Regions from separate parts of the Solibacillus sp. FSL W8-0474 genome, predicted to be linked through region 1. Evidence: riboswitches for the same ligand, from Rfam matches in the RefSeq annotation. Region 1 holds a riboswitch; each other region holds the start of a gene.
What was found. Region 1 has a riboswitch for S-adenosylmethionine ahead of metK (methionine adenosyltransferase). Riboswitches for the same ligand answer to the same signal wherever they lie in the genome.

Region 1 (8,371 bases):
ATCTTTCTTTTCTTTGTAGATTTGTGCTAATGTCGATTCCATATATGCTGTTGATGCTCCAATAAATGCAGTAACCCACATCCAGAACACCGCACCAGGACCACCGAACGCGATTGCTGTAGCAGTACCAACGATATTACCTGTACCAACACGGCCCGACAAAGCAATGGACAATGCCTGGAACGAAGATACACCTGCTTCTGACTTCTCTCCTTTAAACATTAACTTGAACATGTCTCCAATTAATCGGACTTGTGCAAATTTTGTCAGGATTGAAAAGAACAAGCCTACAATTAAAATACCGTAAATCATTACTGGACCCCATAGAATATTATTGGCCCATCCTACAAAATCATTAATAAAATCCATATTTTACCCCCTTGTTGAACTATTGTATTAATTAGAAATTTAGTATATTACAAATATTCTAAAATTTCGATATATTTTTTACTGAAATTTTTAAAAAAACCTAACAAAAGTCGAATTTTGTTAGGTTTTTCATTATTCTACTATATAACCAAGGTCTCTTAAGACATTATTAATAAAATCAATTGTGTATCGGAAAACATCCTCACGTTCCACTTCAAAAAACAAACTATGCAGGCATCCATTCCATTGTTTATAGTGGAATTCTGAAAGAGTTTGTTCCATCAGCCACCTTTTAGAAGTACTAATATCCGTTATTTTATCATTTTCCCCGGTCATTAGTAACAGTGGAATATCAGGGAATTTATTTTCAGGATCACGGATTGTTCGCGTCATATGTTGCCAATCCCGATACCATTTAACAGTCACCATACTATTTAACGGTAACTGCTCCTTTAACTCCATTAATACATCCGTATTACGTGTGAAATATTGTATACTCAATTCATGTTTTAATTTCACATTCGATGTTATTGCACTAAAGCTTGATAATGCATTGGATAATTTTCCCGGTGCTAATTTAAAATGAAGCCACGGCGATGTTAAGACAACACCCGCGCATTCTATTTTATTTTTCTGAAGTACGTATGTTGCTATAGATGCACCTAATCCATTGCCTACAATAAATAGAGGCAAATTATATTCTAGGGCAACTTTTAATAACACTTTTGTATAATTATAGTATTCTTCAAAATTCTCATCATGATATCTTGCATATTTTCCTTGCTCACCATGCCCAGGTAAATCCCCCATTACTACATGAAAGCGAGCACTTCTGAATTTTTCGATTAACCATGCGTACCACCGATGCTGTTCATATGCACTATGAAGAATAACGACTACGGCTTTTGGCTGCTGCTCTGTTTCCCATTTCCACATGGTCAATCCTCCTTACTTAAAACAGTCTGCTATAATTTATTATATAAAGTTAAGAGATGTTAATTGAAAATTAATAGTGATTTGATACGATTACATTAGCTCTTATACATTCTATAAAAGAAATGAGGAATTGAACATGATATACCCTTATAAAGATAAATCACCAACTATTCACCCAACTGCCTACATTGCTGATTATGCAACAATAACAGGCGATGTGACAATAGGGGAAAATACTTCCATTTGGTTTAATACAGTCATACGCGGCGATGTGAATAAAACAATCATTGGAGATCGTGTTAGTATTCAGGATTTAAGTTGTCTTCACCAAAGCCCTGCAGCTCCACTCATTATTGAAGATGAAGTTACAGTAGGTCATCAAGTAACATTACATAGCTGTACAATAAGAAAACGCGCTTTAATCGGCATGGGTTCCATCATTTTGGATGGTGCAGAAATAGGCGAAGGAGCATTTATTGGTGCAGGTAGTCTCGTACCACCTGGAAAAGTAATTCCTCCCAATTCACTTGCTATGGGGCGCCCAGCAAAAGTTGTACGTGAAGTAAATGCAGAGGACCGGGCAGATATGGATCGCATAATTAATGAATACGTAGCGAAGGGACAATATTATAAATCATTGCAGAAGTAACATTCCGCTATCAATCCAATTACTTACAATATAAAGGAAGGAAGTATTATTTTTCATTATAATAGAAAAGGAGCCGTCCATTTAAATGAACGCTCCTTCTTTCTTTAAATTCCGGCTTTTTCTTTAAGTTCTGCCGCTTTATCTGTATTTTCCCATGGTACATTGATGTCAGTACGACCGAAGTGTCCATATGCTGCTGTTTGTTTATAGATTGGACGGCGTAAATCCAACATTTTAATAATTCCTGCTGGGCGTAAATCAAATAGCTCTCGAACCCATTCTACGATTTTGGAAGATTCTACTTTACCAGTTCCGAATGTATCTACCGCAATTGATACTGGTTGTGCAACACCGATTGCATAAGCCAATTGAACTTCAGCACGATCCGCTAAGCCTGCAGCAACGATGTTTTTTGCGACATAACGAGCTGCATATGCTGCTGAACGGTCCACTTTCGTTGCATCCTTACCAGAGAATGCACCACCACCGTGACGTGCGTAACCACCGTACGTATCTACGATAATTTTACGACCTGTTAGACCAGCATCTCCTTTTGGACCACCAATTACGAATCGACCTGTTGGATTAATGAAATATTTAGTTGCTTCATCTAATAACTCAGAAGGAACTACTGGTTTAATAACATGTTCTTTAATATCCGTTTGAATTTGCTCCAATGTCGCTTCTTCATCATGCTGTGTTGAAATAACGATTGTATCCACACGAACAGGCTCATTGTTTTCATCGTATTCGATTGTTACTTGTGTTTTACCATCCGGACGTAAATATTCTAATTCCCCTGATTTACGCACTTCTGTTAAACGACGAGCTAATTTATGAGCTAAAGAAATAGGCATCGGCATAAGTTCCGGTGTTTCATTACATGCGTAGCCGAACATTAAACCTTGGTCTCCAGCACCGATTGCTTCTAATTGATCTTCTGTCATAGAACCTTCACGCGCTTCTAAAGCCTGATCTACACCTTGTGCAATATCCGGTGATTGTTCACCAACTGCAACAAGTACAGCTAAGTTCTCTGCGTCAAAACCATATTTCCCACGCGTATAGCCAATCTCTGCTACCGTATCACGGATAATACCTTTCATATCTACATAAGTAGAAGTTGTAATTTCACCAGATACTAATACTAAGCCTGTTGTTACCGTAGTTTCACAAGCTACACGTGCATTTGGATCTGCTGCTAAAATTGCGTCTAAAATGGCATCCGAAATTTGATCGCAAATTTTATCTGGATGTCCTTCCGTTACACTTTCTGATGTAAACAGTCGACGATTTTTCATGTCATTTCCTCCTAATTCACTTTGGCAATTGTTTTTATTGATACGGTACTCATTACCCATGTCCGTTATATTGCGTCTTACACCGTGGCATAATAGCATTATTAACGTCAAGCTTTATTTGCTTTAACACGAGGGTCTGAAAGGCTGTAACTATATAATTTTCGCTCAATACGAAATTGTAAATTCAAATAAAAAAATCCTTTCACTCATAACCGTGTTCATCACACGTGAGGAAAGGATATTACGTTTCGTTACCTTTCACTCTTATCGTTCAAGGGAAATTTTGCCCTTGCATCAGGTTGGCACCAACACGTATAAAATATACGCAGGTTGCCGGGTTTCATAGGGCCTGCCCCTCCACCAGCTCGGGATAAGAGTATCCGTTCAATTACACATCCTACATAAAAAAATAAGTGCTGTCAATAAATTTTGTCTGATTTTAAACAGTTAAAAATTCCACAAAAAAATAATTCATAATTAGTATAGATTATATCCTTCAATGTGTTATACTATTTTTGAATTAATAACAACTCCCCTACTATAAGGGAATACTATAAAAAAGGATGGTATTTAATAGATGAATTCGGTAGAAATTGCTAACGAGCTGAAAGAACTTTTAAACGGGGAAAACATCAAAACTCAATTATCTGTTCCACAATTAGTTGAAAAAGCTACATCACGTGGAGAAGCAATGTTAACTGTTGATGGCGCATTACGTGCTGAAACAGGTAAATATACTGGTCGATCACCTAAAGATAAATATATCGTTGAAGAGGAAAACTCTAAAGATAAAATTGATTGGGGTAAAGTTAACCGTCCTATCTCTTCAGAAGTATTTGATAAGCTTTATGTCAAAGTTGTAAACTACCTAAAAGAACGCGATGAATTATTTGTATTCAACGGTTTTGCGGGTGCTGACAAAGACTCTCAATTATCGATTAAAGTAATTAACGAATATGCTTGGCATAACCTATTCTGTCATCAATTATTCATCCGTCCTACAGCAGAAGAATTAGCTGCACATGTTGCTGACTTTACAATTGTTTCTGCTCCAAACTTTAAAGCAGATCCTGAAGTAGATGGAACTGGTTCGGAAACATTTATTATAACATCAATTGAAAAGAAAATCATCTTAATCGGTGGTACTGAATATGCTGGCGAAATGAAAAAATCAATTTTCGGGATTATGAACTATTTGTTGCCTGAACAAGGTATTTTCCCAATGCACTGCTCAGCTAACGTTGGCGAAAAAGGCGACGTTGCCCTGTTCTTCGGTTTATCAGGTACTGGTAAAACAACTTTATCAGCTGATTGCGACCGCAAATTAATCGGGGATGATGAACACGGTTGGTCTGATAATGGTGTTTTCAACATTGAGGGTGGATGCTATGCAAAAACAATTAACCTCTCTGCTGAAAATGAGCCGGAAATTTACAATGCAATCCGTTTCGGTTCTGTATTGGAAAATGTAGCGGTTGATTCAGAATCACGCATTTGTGACTACGACGATGGATCTTTAACAGAAAATACTCGTGTTGCATACCCAATCGATTATATTGATAACATCGTATTACCATCAGTAGCAGGTCACCCAAACACAATTGTCTTCTTAACAGCGGACGCGTTTGGCGTACTACCTCCTATTTCAAAATTAACGAAGGAGCAAGCGATGTACCACTTCTTAAGTGGCTTCACTTCAAAATTAGCAGGTACAGAGCGTGGTGTCACTGAGCCAGAGCCAGTTTTCTCTACATGCTTCGGTTCACCATTCCTTCCACTTCCTGCAACAGTCTATGCAGATCAATTAGGTAAGAAAATTGACGAGCATGGTTCACAAGTGTTCTTAGTGAACACAGGTTGGACAGGAGGAGAATACGGTGTAGGTAGTCGTATGAAACTTGCTTATACTCGTACAATGGTACGCGCTGCCATTAACGGTGAATTAGACAATGTTGAAACAACACAAGATGGAGTATTTGGTTTAAATATTCCTGTAGCTATTGAAGGAGTACCTTCTAGCGTATTAAATCCACGTGCTGCATGGGCTGATACTGCTGCATACGATAAAAAGGCTACTGAACTTGCAGAGCTATTTAAAAACAACTTCACAAAATTCGCTGATGTTGATGAAGCTATCGTGAAAAAAGGCGGTCCATTAGTATAAATTACTAATGTTTAGCTCGACATATTGTTTGACGATATAGTCTGCACTAATACTACGACGTCAAACTTAAAAATATATCATAGTAAAAGGGATGTAGCGTATTTCCACGCTACATCCCTTTTTTGGATTTACTGTTGTTTCATCCATTCACTAATTTTTTTTACTGTTTCTCTATTCAGATTTGGCGGGTAATGATGTTTCAGCCTAGATGAATACCATGTCTCAACTTGTTTGCCTTTATCTTTCAAATAACGCTCCAATTGATAGGCATGTTCAATATTAACATGTTGATCTTCTGCCCCATGTATAATTAATACTGGTGATTGAACGTTTTCAATATTGTATAAAGGCGTACGGCTTTCATAGTTTTCTGGTACTTTATTAGGAGTTCCTCCCACTATTCTTTTTAATCCACGACGCATGTCGATTCGATCCCAATAGGTCGCTGTTGCATCTGAGACACCAGCCCATGTTACGACAGATTTTACATCATCACGTAATATTGCTGTCCACAACGCCATTAAGCCTCCTCGAGAAAACCCAAACAAATTCACCTGTTTAACACGGTTAAACTGTTTCAGTACATCTACACCAAAAACTGCATCATACCGATCTTGCCCCGCAAATTCGTCTTTTCCTTCTCCCCCACGATTTCCACGATAATAGGGTGCAAACACGATAAATCCATGCATTGCAAACTGGGCGATACGGGCAGGTCTAACCATACCGATTGATTGTAGTCCACCACGTAAATATAAAAGGGCTTCATACTGCCCCTGTACTTTAGGACGCGCCAGCAACCCCTTTACACGCAATCCTTGAGACCAATATGTCACTTCATCTAAACGGACATGCGGATTCGGAGAGGGATATTGATGCATTGATAAAATTTCACCATTTGCGTTCATAATTATTCACTTCCTGCAGCATCTTTTTCATACCTGCATCTCGCATATAAAAGCTTAAATTTGGCTGTTGCCAAAGTTCCTCTTCCGTTAACCATAAAATGCCTTCTGTTTCAAAGTCTCCTACAAAGGGTTCGATATCTTTTACTTTTGCTGTAAAAACTGCCTTACAAAATGGAATAGTATCATGAACAATATAGTAGGCAAACCATTTAACATCATCTATTATTACATTGGCTTCCTCATATACTTCTCGGATAGCTGCCTGCACTAATGTTTCACCGGGCTCCTGCTTTCCTCCAGGAAACTCTACGCCACGTCGATGATGTATTGTGCACAACCATTTCCCCTCGTATTGTACAAGAGCCAGGACATGCTTAGGCTCTATTTCAAAAGGTCCTTCATCAAATCTTAAATCTACCGGTAATCCATTCTCATCAATAAATCTAAACATTTTCGCTCAACTCCTATTACTAGTTTAGCGAACAGATGTCTCTCATTCAATAAAAGCGGGTAGTTAATGATTAAAATATGGCAATTGCTCTACAAATTTTTTCGCATCTTCATCTCCAAATTCATGTATAAGTGCATAGACCTTTTTCAAACGATGGTCTATTTCATGATTCAATCTATCTAAATGATAAGGGATGAAGGGCATATGCGCTCGAAAGGCATTCGATGCTTCGAGTGACTGCATTTGATCGAAGAGCTTTGCAAATACACGTGCTTTATGCGGATCCATTTTCAATACAAATTCATAGGATGATCCCGGATGCAAATTACATGTTAAATTAGCGACAGATACATATACATTATTTTTTTCCAATTTACTCACCTCATACTTAAGGTGAGCTATAGGAAAATGATTTATACATAAAAACGACCCCAATATTGGAGTCGCTTCTTCAAAACTAGTTACCTAAATATGCATTTAACATCCAAGTATGTTTCTCTAAGCTTTGGTATTGCGCATTCAGCATATCTTCTGTACGGTCATCGCCTTCTTCAGATGCTGCTTCCATCGCTTTTTCCAATGCATCCATAATCGTGTTAAAGTCCTCAATTAAAATAGATACCATTTCCTGCGTTTCTTCTTTACCAGACGCTTCTTTAATTAAAGAGATATCTAAATGCTCTTTTAATGTTGCCACAGGCTTGCCGCCCTTTGTTAAAATACGTTCGGCAATTTCATCTAGATTAAGTGTTACTTCATTGTATAACTCTTCAAATTTTGTGTGTAATGTAAAGAAAGACGGTCCATTTACATACCAGTGGTAGTTATGTAACTTTGTGTACATTACCGACCATGTTGCTACTAAATCGTTTAAATGTGTGTTTAATTGTTTCTTCGCCATAAACCTTCACCTCATAATTTTATATTTAAAACTTCAAAAAGAAATTTTAATCCTGAATTACAGTGAAAAGATAAGGATTTTCCACTACTAATTATATTATAACCGTTCCTCCACTTGTTAAAACCTTATAAATTCGACGATTATTCAAATTTAGCCGCGCTTTTTCATGTACAATAGTAAGGAATGAACCGGTTAGGGTGTAAATTTACTGTGCCGGTTAAATTAGTTGAGGTGAAAAAATGAGCTTACCAATCGTATTAATTATCATCATTACCATTATGGGGATTTTTGCGTTCTCCATAATTTTACTTGCTCGAAAAAACAAAGTATCATTAAAGCAAACGATTGATGCAAAACCAACCAATACCTTTAAAAATGGAGAGCAAAAATAGTTATGAAAAGGATATTTATTGGGCTAATACGAGTTTATCAAAAATATATTTCTCCTATGAAGCCCCCATCGTGCCGATTCCATCCGACTTGTTCGAGCTATGGTATTGAAGCAGTTCAGAAACATGGCGCTTTTAAAGGACTAATCATGACCATAATACGTATTTTAAAATGTCAGCCACTTCATCCGGGAGGTTTTGATCCGGTACCTGAAAAATGGCCTTCGAAAAGAAAATAATATTCGAAGGCTTTTTATATTGTTTTTTTTCTTTTAATATTGTATGATTGAAAATGTTCAAAAA
Region 2 (8,371 bases), 750 kb from region 1:
TACAGCTTCACGGATCGCCGCGATATGTGCTGGCGTTGTACCACAGCAGCCGCCGACAATGTTCAGCCAGCCTTTTTCTGCGAAGCCTTGTAATTTTTTCGATAATGAATCCGGCGTTTCATGGTAGCAGCCTTCTTCGTCCGGTAAACCTGCATTCGGATAACAGCTAATATAGCCATTCGAAAGCTCCGCCAATGAACGGAGATGATCGGTCATAAATTCCGGACCTGTCGCACAGTTCAATCCGACAGACAACGGTTTAATGTGCTCAATTGAAATATAAAATGCTTCGATTGATTGCCCAGCAAGCGTTGTTCCCATTGGCTCAATCGTCCCTGAAATCATGACAGGCAACTCTTTACCAAGTTCTTCAAAGGCACGGTGAATTGCAATCGTTCCTGCTTTAACATTGAGCATATCTTGGGAAGTTTCCATTAAGAGCAGATCCGCCCCAGCTTCGATTAGCGCTTTTGCCTGGATATAAAAGTTTTCTTCTAGCTCTTCAAAAGTAATACCACCTGTTACCGACAATGTTTTTGTCGTAGGGCCGATTGCACCTGCGACAAAGCGCGGCCATTCTGGTGTCGAAAACTCTTTTGCCGCTTCCAGTGCAATTTCAACCGCTCGCTTATTGATCTCAACCGCCTTGTCCCCTAAGTCATATTCATCAAGAACAAGTGGTGTTCCGCCAAACGTATTTGTACAAATAATATCAGCGCCAGCAGCTAAATATTCACGGTGAATTTTGCCCAATACATTAGGTCTTGTAAGTACCAGGTTTTCATTACAACCGTCTAAGTCTTCTCCGCCAAAATCCTCATATGTTAGGTTTTCTGCCTGAAGCATCGTCCCCATTGCACCATCGATGATTAAAATTCTTTTTTGTAATTGCTCATGAATTGGGTGATTATACATTCGACTGAACTCCTTTACTTTCCACATCATATTGTTTTACATGCTCCATTAATTCCAGCGTCATATCATAGCGTAAAAACGGTGTAATTAAATAAATACCGTTAAAGTATTTGCATGCCGTATCGAGCAGCTCTTTGGCAATAGCGATTCCTTCTGCTGTCGATGCTTCCTTGTCATCCCCGCAAGCAGCCATGCGCGCAAGTACTTCATCGGACAATTTAATGCCCGGTACTTCATGATGTAAAAATTCCGCGCTGCGTGAAGATGTAAGTGGCATAATCCCGATATAAATCGGTGTTTCCAAATGCTTCGTTGCCTCATAGATTTCGATAATCTTTTCTTTCGTATATACCGGTTGTGAAATAAAGTAATCTGCACCATGCTCGATTTTCTTCTCTAAACGAGCTACAGCACGGTCCAATACACGGACATTCGGATTAAATGCAGCGGCCACCGAAAAATCCGCCTGTTTTCGCAGCGATTTCCCAGTAAAAGAGCTACCTTTATTTAACTGCTTTATAAGTGAAATAAGCTCCATTGACGAAACATCATATACGCTCGTTGCCCCCGGGAAATCCCCCACTTTTGTCGGGTCCCCTGTCACGACCAGAATATCATGAAGTTCAAGTGCATCAAGTCCCATTAAATGTGACTGAAGCCCAATTAAATTGCGGTCACGGCACGTTAAATGCGGCAATGAACGAATTCCATGCTCTTTTAAAATCGCAGCCATCGCGATATTACTGATGCGCGGGGATGCAAGTGAGTTATCCGCCATCATAATGACATCGGCTCCCGCTTTTGCCAGTTGTTTTGCCCCTTCTACAAACCCGTCAATTTCTAGATGACGCGGTGTATCAAGTTCCACAATGACAGAACGTTCACGTTTTGCTTTTTCATGGAGCGGTTCTTGCTTACGTGGCTCCGGAATACGGACAAATTGTGTATACCCGGGTTTTTCCTCTTTCGTTTCAATTGGCTGCATATTCGCCAGACGTTGTTTTACCGCCGCAATATGCTTCGGTGTCGTCCCACAGCAACCGCCAATTAAACGGACTCCTTGATTTACGAGTTCAACGGCTGCACGAGCAAAATAATCGGTTTCTGATTCATAGACAACACGGCCATCTTCAATATCTAATAACGATGCATTTGGATAAGCTGATAAAAAAGCTTTGTTCGGTAAGTTGACCCCTTCAAACGCCTGAATTGTATGGAAAGGACCTAACCGGCAGTTGCTCCCAACAATATCTGCACCTAACCTTTCCAATTCATGAAATGCTTCATTTAAAGACATTAAATTTTGAAGGATACCTGGTTCCTGCATCGTCACTTGGGCAATGATCGGTAAATCGGTCATTGATCGTAATAGGTGGACACAATGCGATAATTCTTCAAAGTCGTAATACGTTTCCAGTAAGAAGCCATCCGGTTCACCAGTTAGTAATACTTCCACTTGCTCTTGAAAGGCAGTTAAGATTTCATCTAATGTTGCATCACTTTTCCGAATCCCTCTAATGCCACCGATTGTTGCCAGAACATACTGTCCCCCCGGAGCAGCTGCACGCTTCGCAATCTTCAGTGCAGCTTCGTTAAATTCTTTTACATGACTTTCAAAACCATATCGAGCTAACTTAATCGCATTCGCTCCATATGTATTTGTTTGAATAATGTCTGCACCTACAGCAATATATTCACTATGAATTTTCTCGATAATTTCTGGTCGTGCAATATTCATTTCCTCATGGCAGTAATCCAACCCATAGGAATAAAGTAAAGTTCCAATTGCTCCGTCCGCCGTTAAAACGCGTGTTTTTAAATCTTGTAGTAAACCCAATTATTTCACTCCATTATTCACAGTATTTTCAGTATATTTTTAATACAAAAAAGCCTTCTTTCACTAAGCAAAAGAAGGCTTGATAGTTGTCAGTCGTCAACTTAATCCCTTCTCATCTTCTGGCTATCGCCACTGGATTTAGCACCTGACATAATGTTGGTTGCTGAAGTTTCAACGGGCCAGTCCCTCAACTTCTCTCGATAAGAAATTTTATGAATTTTTCTAAAAATTTAAAATTATTTAAGCTATCATATCGTTATCTAAATAAGACGTCAATACCCTTTAGCCTAATAAAGTATTTCTTTACATAATTCGTGCAATAATTTGTTCCGCCGTTTTTTTACCGTTTTGAATACAAGCACCGATCCCTACCCCAAAGTATGAACATCCAGCTAAAAGCAGATTCGGATAGTGCACTTCTAAATCGTCCACAACTTCAGATAACGCTTCATTATGCGCTAAATCATAGCGAGGCATCTGATTAATCCATTTCGTTATATTTACGACGGTTGGTTTCGCTTCAATACCCAAACTTAAGCGAATATCCTCCATTGCGACTTTCTCCAACTCTTCATCAGTCATGGCTGCCAGTTCTTCATAGCGCGGATTAATATTTTTATAAAATAAACGAACAAGCAGATTCCCTTCTGCTGAAGTATGCTTCCATTTACGACTTGTCCATGTAGAGGCATTACATACTAAATCACTATTATGGGAGACGATAAAACCTGTACCATCTGCTGGTAAAACACTGTCTGGTACATCAAAACCAACATACATCGTTAATGCTGATGCTGTTGTAAACTTTTCTAACTGTCCATCTAATTTTTCGTCTTGCAATACAGTACGTACTGTATTATTCGGCACAGCAAGGACCACAATATCCGCTATAATCGTTTCGTCCTCTAATACAACTTTATACTGTTCCCCTACTTTTTGTATTTGCTCAGTTGCGGCCTTTTTTATGAATTCCACTTCCGGCAATTGCTCTTCAAGGCGGTCAATTAATGAAGATAACCCCTTCTCGAAAGAAATAAATTTCTTATCCGCTGCTTTTTCAAACTGCTCGCGATTAGCTTCAAAACCTTTCATAATCGACCCATAATTATTTTTATAATCGACTAAATACGGTAATGTTGAAGCTAAGCTCAGCTGGTATAAATCTCCCGAATATACCCCTGCCAATACAGGAGCAATTTGTTTTCGCACTATTTCTTCCCCTAAAAAATATTCCAAAAATGCACCGATGGAACTTTCCTTCGTAAATTTTGTATTTGGAATGTCTATATCCTTTAATGCTCTTTTCTTTCCTTCTTCTGAAATTAACGTGCTCGACATAAGTGATTCCACGCTCATTGGAATCCCGAATGTTGACCCCGCGGGAATAGCATGTAGCTCATTATTAGTATGAATGTAGGATATACCTGTTTCGTTATAAACAAGCTCCGAATCAAAGTTAAGCTCTTTTACGAGCTCTAGGACATTTGGATGGCGGGCCACAATGGAATCCGCGCCGGTTTCCATAATAAACCCTCCTTCATGTACGGAATGTATCTTTCCGCCTAAATAGGGATTTTTTTCGATTAATACTAATCTTGCTTCGATATTCTTTTCATGCATTTGGTTTTTTAAATAATGCATCGTACACAATCCGGTAATTCCGCCACCTACTACAACTACAGTTTTCATATTAATTCGCTCCTATTTCGTTCACTCTCTCCTAACAGTATAATCTTTTTCGTTCAAAATATGGTCATAACGATATTACAATTTTCTAAATTTATATTGAATAAAAAAAACACAAACCTCCTCTGGTTATTTGAGAAAGTTTGCTTCATAGTTCTATTTAAAGGATAATTGCTGTGTCAGTGAAATAATCTCCGCTTCCAACGAAGCAGAACGTTTATCAAAATAACGTATGCGTTCTAAACTACGATTTTCGATATGTTTATTGGAATCTAACATATTAATAACATCACATGTGAAAAGTTTTAACGTACGGAAACCCGATTCAATTTTCCTTACTTCTTTTCCAAATGTTAAAGCCGTGTTATCAGTAGTTTTACCTTTTTTTATTTCGATAATATTTTTATTAATGAGATGATCAATCTCATTATAACGATCTGTTTGTTTATACGTCATCATTTGGATTCTTTGATTATATTTTATGACATCTTTATTATCTAATCCAGTTTGGACATATTCCCTTAAATATTCAACAATTGTACAAAGCATTGTTAAGTTTTCCCGTTGCTCCAATAGAATTTGCTGTAGTTTTTGAATAACATCTTCATTGTCATTAGAAGAGATATGCGGTACGGCAAACATGAACATAAAAATTCCCCTCCTTATCACTTTTCCCTATTGGTTATATTCCCAAGTTTACTGGAAAATTAAACATATAAATTACTAAGAAGTATAACTAAATTCCATCCTATTCGTTAAGGTTTTCAAGGCTTTTCAATTTTTCATGCCACTTAGCAGCTTCTATAGAATTTGTTTTTTCATAATAGTCTACTACCCTTTTTGTAGCTTCGATATCCCCTAGTATACTGGCCTGCTTGTAATAAGCCATGGCTCTGTCTACATCCTGCATGACGCCATGACCATGCTCATAGCAGTAACCTAAGTTATAAATTGCATCGACATGGAAATGCTCGCCCGCTTGTCTAAACCAGTTGATTGCTTCTCTATCGTTCTGCTGCTGGTTAAGTTCCCCTGAATAGAAAATCATACCTAGCCGATATTTAGCCTCTACATATTGAAGAGCAGCACTGCGCTTATAATAGTCCAAAGCTTTGGATGCATTACATTTGGTTCCCAAACCTTGCTCATACATAATTCCCAGTGTATACATCGCTTCTGGTACACCAAGCTCCGCTGCTTTTTCAAACCAAAAAAATGCTTTTTTCTCGTCGACTTCTGTAGCTTCACCATTGAAATACATATCAGCCAAATTATTCATTGCATCACGGTGACCTAATTGTGCAGCACTTTTATACAAGGATAAAGCTTGATGCTCACTGCCTTTTCCACCAAGGCCTTCAATATAACAGTTCGCTAGCTCATACATCGCCTCTGAATTTTTTCGTTCACTCATCTCATTGAGTAAATCGTACATTTCACCAAAATTACCATATTGTTTATATAATAAAGCAATATTGATAATTGCTTTTTCGCTACCTTTTTCCGCTAACTCGAATTCCTGTAACCAAATCGCTAAATTGTCTACTTCCCGTTCCTTAAGCCACACTAAAAATTTTGCATACTTGTCCATCATTTTAAACTTCCCTTTGCTGAAAATAATCTAATAAATATTGTCTGAATTCAACAACAGCAGGCGGGAGATATCGGTTTTTCGCCCAAGAAACACCAACAGAACGATAGCATGGAGGCTCTACCTTTAACCTCTTTACCTTATAATGGTCAAGCCCTTTAATATTTGGAATGAGGGAAATACCCATCCCCGCGCCTACAAATCCCGCCACAGTATGCATTTCTTCAGCAGCAAATGTTGTATTAAGTTCAATTCCCGCATCTAAAAAAAATTCATCGACTAACTGTCGTAGCGAGTTGCCTTTTTTTATTGCGATAAATGGTTCATTTTTTACTTCATCTAGTTTTACGGATTCCTGCATAGCTAATGGATGTGTTGTCGGAACAATTACGAAAAGTTCCTCCACAAATAATTCCTCAGTTTCTATTTCAATTACCTTTGATTCTATTTTTTGAGATAGGCACAAATCAATGGCCCCTTCTTCTAGTCTTTTCATTAAATTTAGTGAAGTAGCCTGTGTTAAAGAAAAATGCATATTTGGAAAAGCCGAGCTTGTTGAAGCGATTAATTCGGGAACTACTTCCATACCGAGTGTATGAATAAAACCAAATGATACTTCTCCTGAACCTGGCTTAATAATATCTTCAAATTCCTCTTTAATACGATCATATTCATCTAAAATTACATTTACACTTTGCAAAAAAAGCTCACCAAATCGATTTAAATAAATCGAACGACCTTCACGGTTAAAAAGTGGCACACCGAGATGCTGTTCGATGTTCGCAATTGATTTACTTAATGCTGGCTGGGAAATAGCTAAAACTTCTGCCGCACGTGTCATATGTTGCATTGTAGCAACGGTTTTGAAATATTGAAGCTGTTCAATCTCCATAATTCAACCCCCACATTATTCATAACTTTTTCGAATCAAAACAATAAGAATAATAAATTGTACTTATATATCTATACTCTTTATAATAAGCGATAGCAGCAAGTTTTCATAACAAAAATAATTTAAAATTTCAATAGTTTTTATAAATTTTTATAAAATGGACATAATTAATTTTACAAAGGGGTCTAATAGACAATGAAACTCATCGCGCCGAAACCTTTTACAATGGAAGCCGGTAAACGTGCTGTTTTATTACTGCATGGTTTTACTGGAAATACAAATGATGTAAAACGTTTAGGAAAATATTTAGCGGATCGTAACTACACAGTTCATGCACCATTATATAAAGGTCATGGCGGTGGTCCTGACTTATTAATCCAATCTCAACCAACTGAGTGGTGGGATAGTGTAATCGAAGGCTATGATGATTTACGTAATCGTGGCTATGAAGAAATCGCAGTAGCAGGTGTTTCCCTTGGAGGTATTTTCTCATTAAAGCTTGGAGAAGAACGACCAACAAAGGCAATTGTTACAATGTCTGCTCCAGCAATGTCAAAATCAACGGATAGTTTACAAAATCGAATTGTTGAATATGCGATTAACTATAAAAAGTTATCAGGTACGTATGATGAAACAGTGGATAGCCATACTAAAATTGCTGAACTTATGAAAATGCCGTCTTTAAATTATTTACAGAGCATGATTAATGAAACAAGCGAAAAGTTAAATGTCATTGAAACACCTGTTCATATTTTACGCGGTTTTGAAGATGATGAATATTATTGTGAAAGTGCCGATCTAATTTATAGTTCAGTAAATTCACGAATTAAATCAATTAAAACTTTCATTAATTCCGGACATATATTAACATTAGGTAAAGAACGTGAATTAGTGTTTGAAGAAATTTACCGTTTCTTTGAAGGTTTAAAGTGGAAAGAGTAGAATTACTCGAAGTAAGTGTATTAAGATAAAATAGTGTCCCCTTGCAAAAATCCCCGTTTTTGCAATGATATATTTGAAAGACATTCCATGCTCTTCTGGGTGGGAATGTACCCTTTCTTGACGAGTGGAGTTTTATTTACTCGTCACAAAAAAAACGAGCGCCAAATGGATCCCCGTCCATTTAACGCTCGTTTTTTCTATTCTTTTGAATTTGCGAGTACGAGAATTTTTGCTAATTGCGCACGTGTAACATTGCCTTTTGGCGAGAATGTAGTAGCGCTAGTTCCTTGTACAATACCACTATCAAATAAATAAGTAATTGCTGCTTGTGTTTCATAAGCATAGTTCTCGATATCCTTAAATGGAGCAAGTTCTTTTGGTTCAAACTCTTCTCCAGCTAAAGCATTTGATAGACGCATTAAAACTAAAGCTAGCTGTGAGCGTGTAATATTGCCTTGTGGATTAAAATATCCATCATTTTCAAGGACTAATCCTGCTTCATATGCTG
Region 3 (8,371 bases), 2.6 Mb from region 1:
TTTACTTGCAGGAAGGCGATAAAGTAGTGCTGACATATTCAAAAACAGGGGAAGATTTCCAACCTGTAAAAGCACTGCAGATTGTAGGATTATAATAACAATAAAGGAGCATGCCGTAATCTCGGCATCGCTCCTTTATTTTTTAGTGGAACTTGTTTTTTGAAAACCTACTGTTTTTAATACTCCTGAATAAACTGCACCATTTTTTTATAACGTTCTTCAATATGATTATCTGAATAAAGTGTAATTGAAAGGAATTTATCGTGTTGTTCTTTTAAAATTGCACGCTCTTCCGCAAATTTCTCTGCTTGTTCGCGTTCGAGAATGTAATGTAAGTGGAAAATTTGCAATAGCGCCACTTCCGGATCTTCCAAATTGCAAACAAACTTAATCTGCCAAATATGTGTATAGGAAATATATTGATTGACATAAGCAGTGATTGCTTCATATTCTTCTTTATTAATATGTGATGCAATATGATTGTGGACATCTCTTAGTGCAGTGTTAATATCGATTATTTGCAACAAATGTTTGCGCACTGTTTTTAAATGTTGACGTTCCAAGGATTTTGCTACAAAACTAGGGGTCATTTTAATTCCTCCCTTTTACTACTGCTGTAACAATATTTTAACAAAACATAATAAAAAAATCTTAGGTATTAAAGATCGAATTAACTACAGCAATAAAATTAATTACCATTATTCTTATATAGAAAGAACTAACATCAAAAATTCCTCTAGTATAATAGGATCCAGTGATAACGTTGGGGAAAAATAGAAAGGGGCTGGGACAAAAGTAGAAATTTCTTTGTATAAGGGAAATATTCTTATTAAGGAATTGATATTATATGAATTGATTGGAGTGAAGGGGCGACTCCTGGGGGAACAGCAAAATTTATTTTGCGACGAGTAACCGCAGGAGCACCGACGCCTGAGACTACAGGCTCAGGCCGTGCCCCCGGAAAGCGTCCCCGTAACGGAAATCAATTCTGGCAGAAGCAGAAAAAATAGATGTTTTTCATTTTATCCCAGCCTCTTTAGATATTCCTTTATTTCCAGTTAAATCCTTTAGAAGCTAGGAAATCTTTCATATGTGGGCGCTTTTGTTCTATTAAAAAGTCTGCCATTTGCTTCGTCCATGTAGCCATTTTTTGGTTAGAAGAACGGCTTGCGTAGTAGCTTTCCATCGTTGCATCGTATTCATCTAAAAGAGAATCATACTTTTCGACGTTATAACTGTTTTCATGCAACACGGCATCTACTGGTAAACGCGGTTTTGTTTCGTTTCGTTTTGTAGGTGTCCCGATTGTCATAGCAAATAGAGGGAAAACATTTTCAGGCAAGTTGAACAGGTCGCTGATTTCCTTTGGATTTGTACGTGCACCGCCAATATAACAAATACCATAGCCCATTGCTTCTGCTGCCACAACGAAGTTTTGAGCAAATAGTGAAACGTCTGCAACCCCTACAAGCACGTTTTCTGCTGAGTCTGTGACAATGTTAACATCATGCTTTTGACCAGCTGCTTGTAATCGCTTGAAGTCTACACAAAATAAAAATGAGGCACCTGCTGTTTGGAATTGGAATTCATTTTTAGATAGCTCACCTAGTTTTGCTTTCTTTTCATCATCCGTTACCCATATAACACTATATGCTTGGACAAAGTGCGAGCTTGCTGCCATTTGAGCAGTTTCAATTAAATCAATAACTGTATCCTTTGAAATTACTTCACCTGTATATTTCCGAACAGATGAGTGACTACGTAACAATTCTCTCGTTTCCACATGAACATCTCCCTTTGTATGTAATAGAAAAAGCTTAAAGGAATGATCCTTTAAGCTTATTCTAGTCAATTTTTTACTTGAAGTCGATTATAATAGCCCAATCCATTTCCAGTACGTTGCGCTTAGAAGAAGTATTAAAATATAACCAACGATTGTTAGCGGAATACCTGACTTCAAAAAATCCTTTGTTGTAAATGCGCCTGTACCGTAAGCAAGCATGTTTTGCGGTGCGCTTACTGGTAATAGGAATCCGAAGCAAATAACAAACTGCTGGATTAGTACAAAACCAATTTGATTTTCTAAAGGCATCGGTAAACTAATGGCTAATGCGATAAATACGGGAATCAAGGCAGAAGCCAAGCTTGTCGCAGATGCAAAACCTAAATGAATGACAATATTGAAAACAGTAACTAATGCTATGGTAGCTATAATAGGCATAGTCTCTAAGCCAAGTGAGCCGAAAATCGTATTAGACAGCCAGGCTGCACCTTTTGTACCCAAAAGAGTCGTTCCAAGTGAAATACCGACTGCAAAAACAATCAATGTACCCCAATCAATACGGCTAGAAGCTTCTTTCCAATTAAATACTCCAATTTTAGGTGTCAATAAAAAGGCAATAGCTAAAATGGTAATCGTTGTCGTATCAAATGGATGCAATTTTCCTTCTGTTGACCAGAAGAATAATAGTAGAACAGAAGTGATGATTAAAGTAATTTCTTTGCGTTTTAAAGGACCAAGATCTTGCAATTGCTTACGGATAATTTCTTTTCCGCCAGCGATATTATCCGTTTCGGGTTTGATTAATTTAATCATAACAAAGAATAATACGAAGGACATGATGACTGAAAACGGCGCGGCATACATAAACCACTTGCCCCAAGAAATATCGACTCCAAATTCAGAGTTAATAAAACCAAGTGCTACTAAGTTTTGCGCTGCAGCAGTTTTAATCCCCACATTCCAAATTGAAACAGCTTGGGTAGCGGTAATAACTAACAACGCTGCAAGTCTACTTTCTTTAGATAATCCAAAGGCCGCAACAACCCCTAATAGAATAGGGACAACTGCACCAGCACGAGCAGTCGCGCTTGGTACAACAAAAGCTAATACAATTGCTACTAAAATAGCCCCTACTACTAATGCTTTCGTTTTTGTTCCAACTAATGATAAAACCCACAGTGCAATACGCTTATGAAGGTTCGTTATTTGCATGGCAGCTGCTAAAAATAATGCAGCCCCGACTAACGCAACCGAGGAACTACTAAATCCACCTAACGCTAATTTTAACGCTTCTTTAGTGCCCATTTGTACCGAAGGATCTTCCATACTCGGAGCCAAACCTAATAAAACAGCGATGGCAGCTAATATCATTGCAGAACTAACCGGATAGGCTACCGCTTCGGTTACCCATAATATAACGGCAAATGCTAAAATAGCTAATGCTCGTTGTCCAACAACGGGAAGATCTCCACCACTATTTGGAAGTAAAACAATGGTAATGAGTGCTGCAAACGCTAAAACTATCCATAATGGTTTTAAATTTCGTTTACTTGTCGCTTCTGTTGCCATACTTAACGCCTCACTTCGTTTAAAGTTTTAGTTAAATAATAAATTAATAAGACAAAATATACCTATTCTTCTAAAAGTAAAATATGTTCTTTATTTCCAATTGAAAGGGGAATCCCTTAACAATTATGATTATAGCACTTCCAAAAAATGATACATGTTAATATTTGGTGAATAAATATATTGAGAAAAATTTTGTTTTAAGCAGAAATTGTATAGAATAGTATAATAATTTTAGTGTAGGAAGATAAAATATTTTTATGAATTAATTTAAAATCAGAAAATTTTAATTTTTCGGTTGACTTATAGAATTACTCTGCTTTATACTGAGAATCAACGATGGAACATAAATCACATATCTCTTATCAAGAGCGGCGGAGGGAATAGGCCCTGAGATGCCCGGCAACCAGTAAGTGATGAACTGACTAAGGTGCTAAATCCTACAAAATGGACAATCATTTTGAAAGATAAGAGGAGGCAAACTTGCTCATGCGCAACCCTCTTCTTAACTGAAGAGGGTTTTTTTCATTTAAAAAATCCTCCTCAAAAACACCGATTTCACCATCGAATAATTTTAGGAGGTTATTAGAGTGACGAATTTAAGACCAGAAACTTTATTATTGCACGGGGGGCAAAAGCCAGATCCTGTAACGGGGGCGATTGCAGTTCCTGTATATCGTACAACTGCCTATGCATTCAATGACACTGCTCATGCGCAACGTCTATTTGCATTACAGGAAACTGGCAATATTTATTCTCGTATTATGAATCCTACAGTGGGGGCATTTGAAGAACGGGTTGCTTTACTTGAGGGGGGCACAGCTGCAGTAGGGCTTTCATCTGGCGCAGCAGCAGTGGCATTCTCCATTTTAAATGTAGCCGGTGCAGGAGATGAAATTGTTGCTGCTGGTTCTCTGTACGGAGGAACATACAATTTATTCGCAACTACATTGCCTCGCTACGGCATTACAGTAAAATTTGTGGATGAATCAGATCCTGCAAACTTCCAAGCGGCGATTACTGATAAAACGAAGGCGATCTTCGCTGAAATAATCGGAAATCCAAGCTTGAAAGTACTCGATATTGAAGCAGTAGCAAACATCGCTCATGACAATGGTCTTCCGTTATTAATAGACAGCACATTTGCTTCCCCATATGGAAGTAATCCGATTGAATTCGGCGCGGATGTTGTCATTCATTCTGCAACAAAATGGATTGGCGGTCATGGAACGACGATCGGTGGGATTGTCGTTGATGCTGGAAAGTTTGACTGGACACAAGGAAGACATCCAGGGTTTACAGAACCGGATACTTCTTACCATGGTCTACGCTACGGAATTGACACAGCAGGCGCTGCATTTGCGACAAAGCTTCGTGTTCAACTATTGCGTGATTTTGGTCCAACATTATCTGCTGATGCGGCATTTAATTTCCTACAAGGACTAGAAACGCTTCATTTGCGTATTGTCCGTCACAATGAAAACACACAAAAAGTTGCCGAGTATTTAAGAAACCACCCATTTGTGGAATACGTAAATTACAACGGTTTTGAAGATTTTGAGACACATGATTTGGCGAAAAAATATTTGAAAAACGGCTTCGGATCAATCATTACGTTCGGCATTAAAGGTGGACGTGAAGCAGGGCGCCAAGTAATTGATAACGTGGAATTATTCTCGCATGTAGCCAACGTTGGGGATGCCCGTTCATTGATTATCCATCCTGCGAGCACAACGCACCAACAGTTGTCTGTTGAAGAATTAAAAACTGCCGGCGTATCGGAAGAGCTCATTCGCTTATCGATCGGATTAGAAGCAGCAGAAGATATTATCGCGGATTTAGAACAGGCATTAGCGAAAGTAGCGGCTGAAGTAGGCGCAGAAACAAACGCATAAACCTTTAAAAAAGGCTTAGCTTTTCCCATTCGAGAAGCTAAGCAATTTTTAGAAAATTAATTCCTACTAATTATATAAGTTTTATTGACAAAATAAATACCTAGTAATACAATTGGAATAATAAAACTACCAACCAAAATATTTGAAATAATGTTGCAGCATTATTGAAGGAAAAGGAGTTGTTCGACATGGGGAAAGTATACAGTGCACAAAATGTAGCAGCCTACATTATTTATGAATTAAACGAAGTAAAGGAATATGTAAATGCTTGTGCAATTCAGCAAATTTTAGCGGATGTAAATGTCATGTGGCAAAAGGTTTTTGGGCATAGTGCTTTCTCGGAACAAACTCACAATCTGGAAACAACAGGCTATGTCATAAAGGAAGTTGCTGAGGAGTATAACGTTCATGGAAGTGCGCATATTTTAACTCCAGCACGCGAATGGTTTTTAAAATATGGTGAGTTCCAGTTAGTGCAACGCCCATATGCGGTGCCAAACTACTCCGTAAAAGAAGAACTTGTTATGACAAAAATTTTAAATGCGCATCGTTTACGCGTATATAATTCTGTAAATGTAGCAGTATAAAATAACTTTAAACACTAGCCAGAGAATTTCTGCTAGTGTTTTTGTTTACCCGATTTAGCTATTAAACAATAGAATTTAAATGAAATTTGACCGTTTACAGTAAACAAATGTCCTTCTAGGAGAGATTCTCCTTGTTTTCATGTATTATATAGGATAGAATTTCTTTAAGATAAATTATTTGAATTATTCGTCAATATATATGTGTTAAGAATTTGGAGGAGAAAGGCAATGGCAACAATCAAGGCAGCGATCTTAGGATTTGGCACAGTAGGTCAGGGAATTTACCATATTTTAAATGAGAAGAGGCAGGAGCTTCGCGAAAAGCTGGGGGTAGAACTGGAGGTCGCGAAGATTTTAGTAACCGATGCAAGCCGTGAGCGTGTACCGGGAACAAAGCATTTAATGACAGAGTCAATGGATGACGTACTGGCGGAGAGTGACCTGCAAGTAGTATTTGAAGCGATTGTAAATGAAGAACCTGCATTCACATACTTAAAACGTGCTGTTGAGGCGAAATGCCATGTCATTACAGCGAATAAAGTGATGCTTGCGAAACGGGGCGAAGAACTCGAAGCATTAGCAAAGTTAAATGGTGTATTTATCGGCTTTGAGGCAACCGTAGCAGGTGGTGTGCCTATTATAAAAACGATGAAAAACATTCTGCTTGTAAATGAAGTTAGATGTGTACAGGGAATTTTAAATGGAACGACAAACTACATCTTAACGAAAATGCGTGCAGAGGGCTGGAGTTTTGATCAGGCGCTAAAAGAAGCGCAGCAATTAGGCTATGCAGAAGCAAATCCATTTAATGATATTTCGGGTCAAGATGCCTTTAAAAAGCTGATGATTTTATCAAGCTTAGCATTTGGAGAACAGCCAAACTGGGCAGATGTAGATGTGATTGGCATTGATACAATATCAGCAGAGCAAGTAGCCGATGCGAAAGCGCAAGGGCTACGCTACCGTCATGTGGCAGAAGTTGAAAAGCTGGAAGATGGTACAATTCATGCAAAAGTTGCACCGCTCTTAGTAAATAATGAACATCCACTTTATCCGGTGGATGATGTCTTTAATGCCGTAACGATGGAAACAGACTATATCGGCACATTATCCGTAATCGGACCAGGAGCAGGTATGTATCCGACAGCAAGCGTTATGGTAGAAGATTATGCGGAGATTATTGGCAAACGGGCAGGTTTTACAGTAACAATTTAACAAGAGAGAAGCTATCTCACTTAATGAATTAAATATTATCCATGAAGTATAAGACACCATTGTTCCTCTTTAGAAACAATGGTGTCTTTAGGTTGCTGTTACGAACTCTGCTGTACATTAAGGGTAGAATCAAATTTTTGAAACAGGTCTCTAACAGATGGGTGTAGTTGATTGTTTTCTTCTATAATTAACTCTTGTATCTCACTCTCTTTTATCATCCTATAAATCGTTTTTAACTGATCCACTTGAACGGCTGTTGGTGAGTCGATAATCATTTCGTTAAGGAAGGTAATGGGACCGTTTAAAGAAACATTTAGTTCAGGATTCAGGGTAAAGGCTAGCTCGAAAAGATGTTGAGCATTTCTAAATTCCTGTAAGACCGGCTCTATGATATACCATCTCTCCTGAGGGTCCTGAAGGGTATTTTCACTGGCTTCTTGTATTGGGACCGTTTTCTCAAAGGCTATTTCCATAAGTTCATAAGCGTCTTTAAAAAGAGCATAGGAAGCGGGTTGATTATAATAATCGTTCATATTCTCTTTTTTATAAAAGGTTTCTTTTTGAAATCCCTTTACCTTTTGATCGTAAGTGAATTTTTGGATAATGATATTACTGTGCTGCGTCATGTGCATCACAATTCCCGGCTTTCCATCAAAAGTTGCGGTACTAAAATCCAGGGAGCCTAGTTGAATATAATCATCAAATAGCGGATAAGAATTTTCACCATCCTGCACTACTAACAACCAGTTCTGGCCATCGTCCCAAGCGAATAAACCATTTTCCACTTTTCCTGCATTTACGTACAATGCAATAATTTCCTCTTCACCATCTTCATCGATATCTAAGCTTTTTTTCTTATAAAGAGTCTGAGGATACTTTTCAATATTTATTGCTGAAATAGTTGAATAATCACTGTTTGCTTGTTTTATGAGAGCCTCATTTTCTAGTGATATCTGTTCCATTTGTTTTTTTAAATCATTTATCTCTTTGGACTGATCTGTATTTAATTGAGTGCACCCGCTCAGTATACCTGCAATGCATATTGTTCCTAATAAAAACGTTCTCATTACAATCCCCCTATAGAGCTTTTTAAATGTAAATGGAATTTCACATGGTTAATTTGTGTAAATAATACTTAATATTAACATAAATCAGGCGAGCTTCTTAGAATTAGATAAATTAAATCACAAAAAGGCGTGACTATATTATCACGCCTTTTTCTAAGAGTAGATTTTGCAATTTTCTTTAGTCCTCATCCTTAATATCCACATCTTCTGGGATAGGAGTGTTTTTCCAAATTTCGATTTCCTCTTTAATTCGCTCAA

Region 2: linked by a shared signal. The riboswitch ahead of NYE67_RS18635 (bifunctional homocysteine S-methyltransferase/methylenetetrahydrofolate reductase) and the one ahead of metK (methionine adenosyltransferase) in region 1 are both predicted to bind S-adenosylmethionine.
Region 3: linked by a shared signal. The riboswitch ahead of NYE67_RS01695 (O-acetylhomoserine aminocarboxypropyltransferase/cysteine synthase family protein) and the one ahead of metK (methionine adenosyltransferase) in region 1 are both predicted to bind S-adenosylmethionine.

The regions. Positions count from the first base shown of each region.
Region 1 covers NZ_JBBOQJ010000001.1:2,935,124-2,943,494, forward strand. Annotated here, with positions in the region: gene NYE67_RS14760 (alanine/glycine:cation symporter family protein) at 1-369, opposite strand, end outside; gene NYE67_RS14765 (alpha/beta hydrolase) at 502-1,305, opposite strand; gene NYE67_RS14770 (gamma carbonic anhydrase) at 1,442-1,954, shown strand; gene metK (methionine adenosyltransferase) at 2,059-3,255, opposite strand; SAM riboswitch class I at 3,517-3,632, opposite strand; gene pckA (phosphoenolpyruvate carboxykinase (ATP)) at 3,833-5,419, shown strand; gene NYE67_RS14785 (alpha/beta hydrolase family protein) at 5,548-6,327, opposite strand; gene NYE67_RS14790 (NUDIX hydrolase) at 6,311-6,778, opposite strand; gene NYE67_RS14795 (transposase) at 6,842-7,159, opposite strand; gene NYE67_RS14800 (Dps family protein) at 7,236-7,679, opposite strand; gene NYE67_RS14805 (hypothetical protein) at 7,919-8,071, shown strand; gene yidD (membrane protein insertion efficiency factor YidD) at 8,074-8,307, shown strand.
Region 2 covers NZ_JBBOQJ010000001.1:3,682,960-3,691,330, forward strand. Annotated here, with positions in the region: gene metH (methionine synthase) at 1-915, opposite strand, end outside; gene NYE67_RS18635 (bifunctional homocysteine S-methyltransferase/methylenetetrahydrofolate reductase) at 908-2,752, opposite strand; SAM riboswitch class I at 2,862-2,959, opposite strand; gene hemG (protoporphyrinogen oxidase) at 3,056-4,441, opposite strand; gene NYE67_RS18645 (chemotaxis protein) at 4,595-5,086, opposite strand; gene NYE67_RS18650 (tetratricopeptide repeat protein) at 5,187-6,032, opposite strand; gene NYE67_RS18655 (LysR family transcriptional regulator) at 6,034-6,921, opposite strand; gene NYE67_RS18660 (alpha/beta hydrolase) at 7,117-7,863, shown strand; gene NYE67_RS18665 (S-layer homology domain-containing protein) at 8,061-8,371, opposite strand, start outside.
Region 3 covers NZ_JBBOQJ010000001.1:339,380-347,750, forward strand. Annotated here, with positions in the region: gene NYE67_RS01675 (hypothetical protein) at 1-95, shown strand, start outside; gene NYE67_RS01680 (hypothetical protein) at 177-590, opposite strand; gene nfsA (oxygen-insensitive NADPH nitroreductase) at 1,049-1,783, opposite strand; gene NYE67_RS01690 (DASS family sodium-coupled anion symporter) at 1,871-3,352, opposite strand; SAM riboswitch class I at 3,709-3,823, shown strand; gene NYE67_RS01695 (O-acetylhomoserine aminocarboxypropyltransferase/cysteine synthase family protein) at 3,940-5,244, shown strand; gene NYE67_RS01700 (hypothetical protein) at 5,433-5,831, shown strand; gene NYE67_RS01705 (homoserine dehydrogenase) at 6,060-7,046, shown strand; gene NYE67_RS01710 (hypothetical protein) at 7,145-8,113, opposite strand; gene NYE67_RS01715 (DNA-binding protein) at 8,292-8,371, opposite strand, start outside.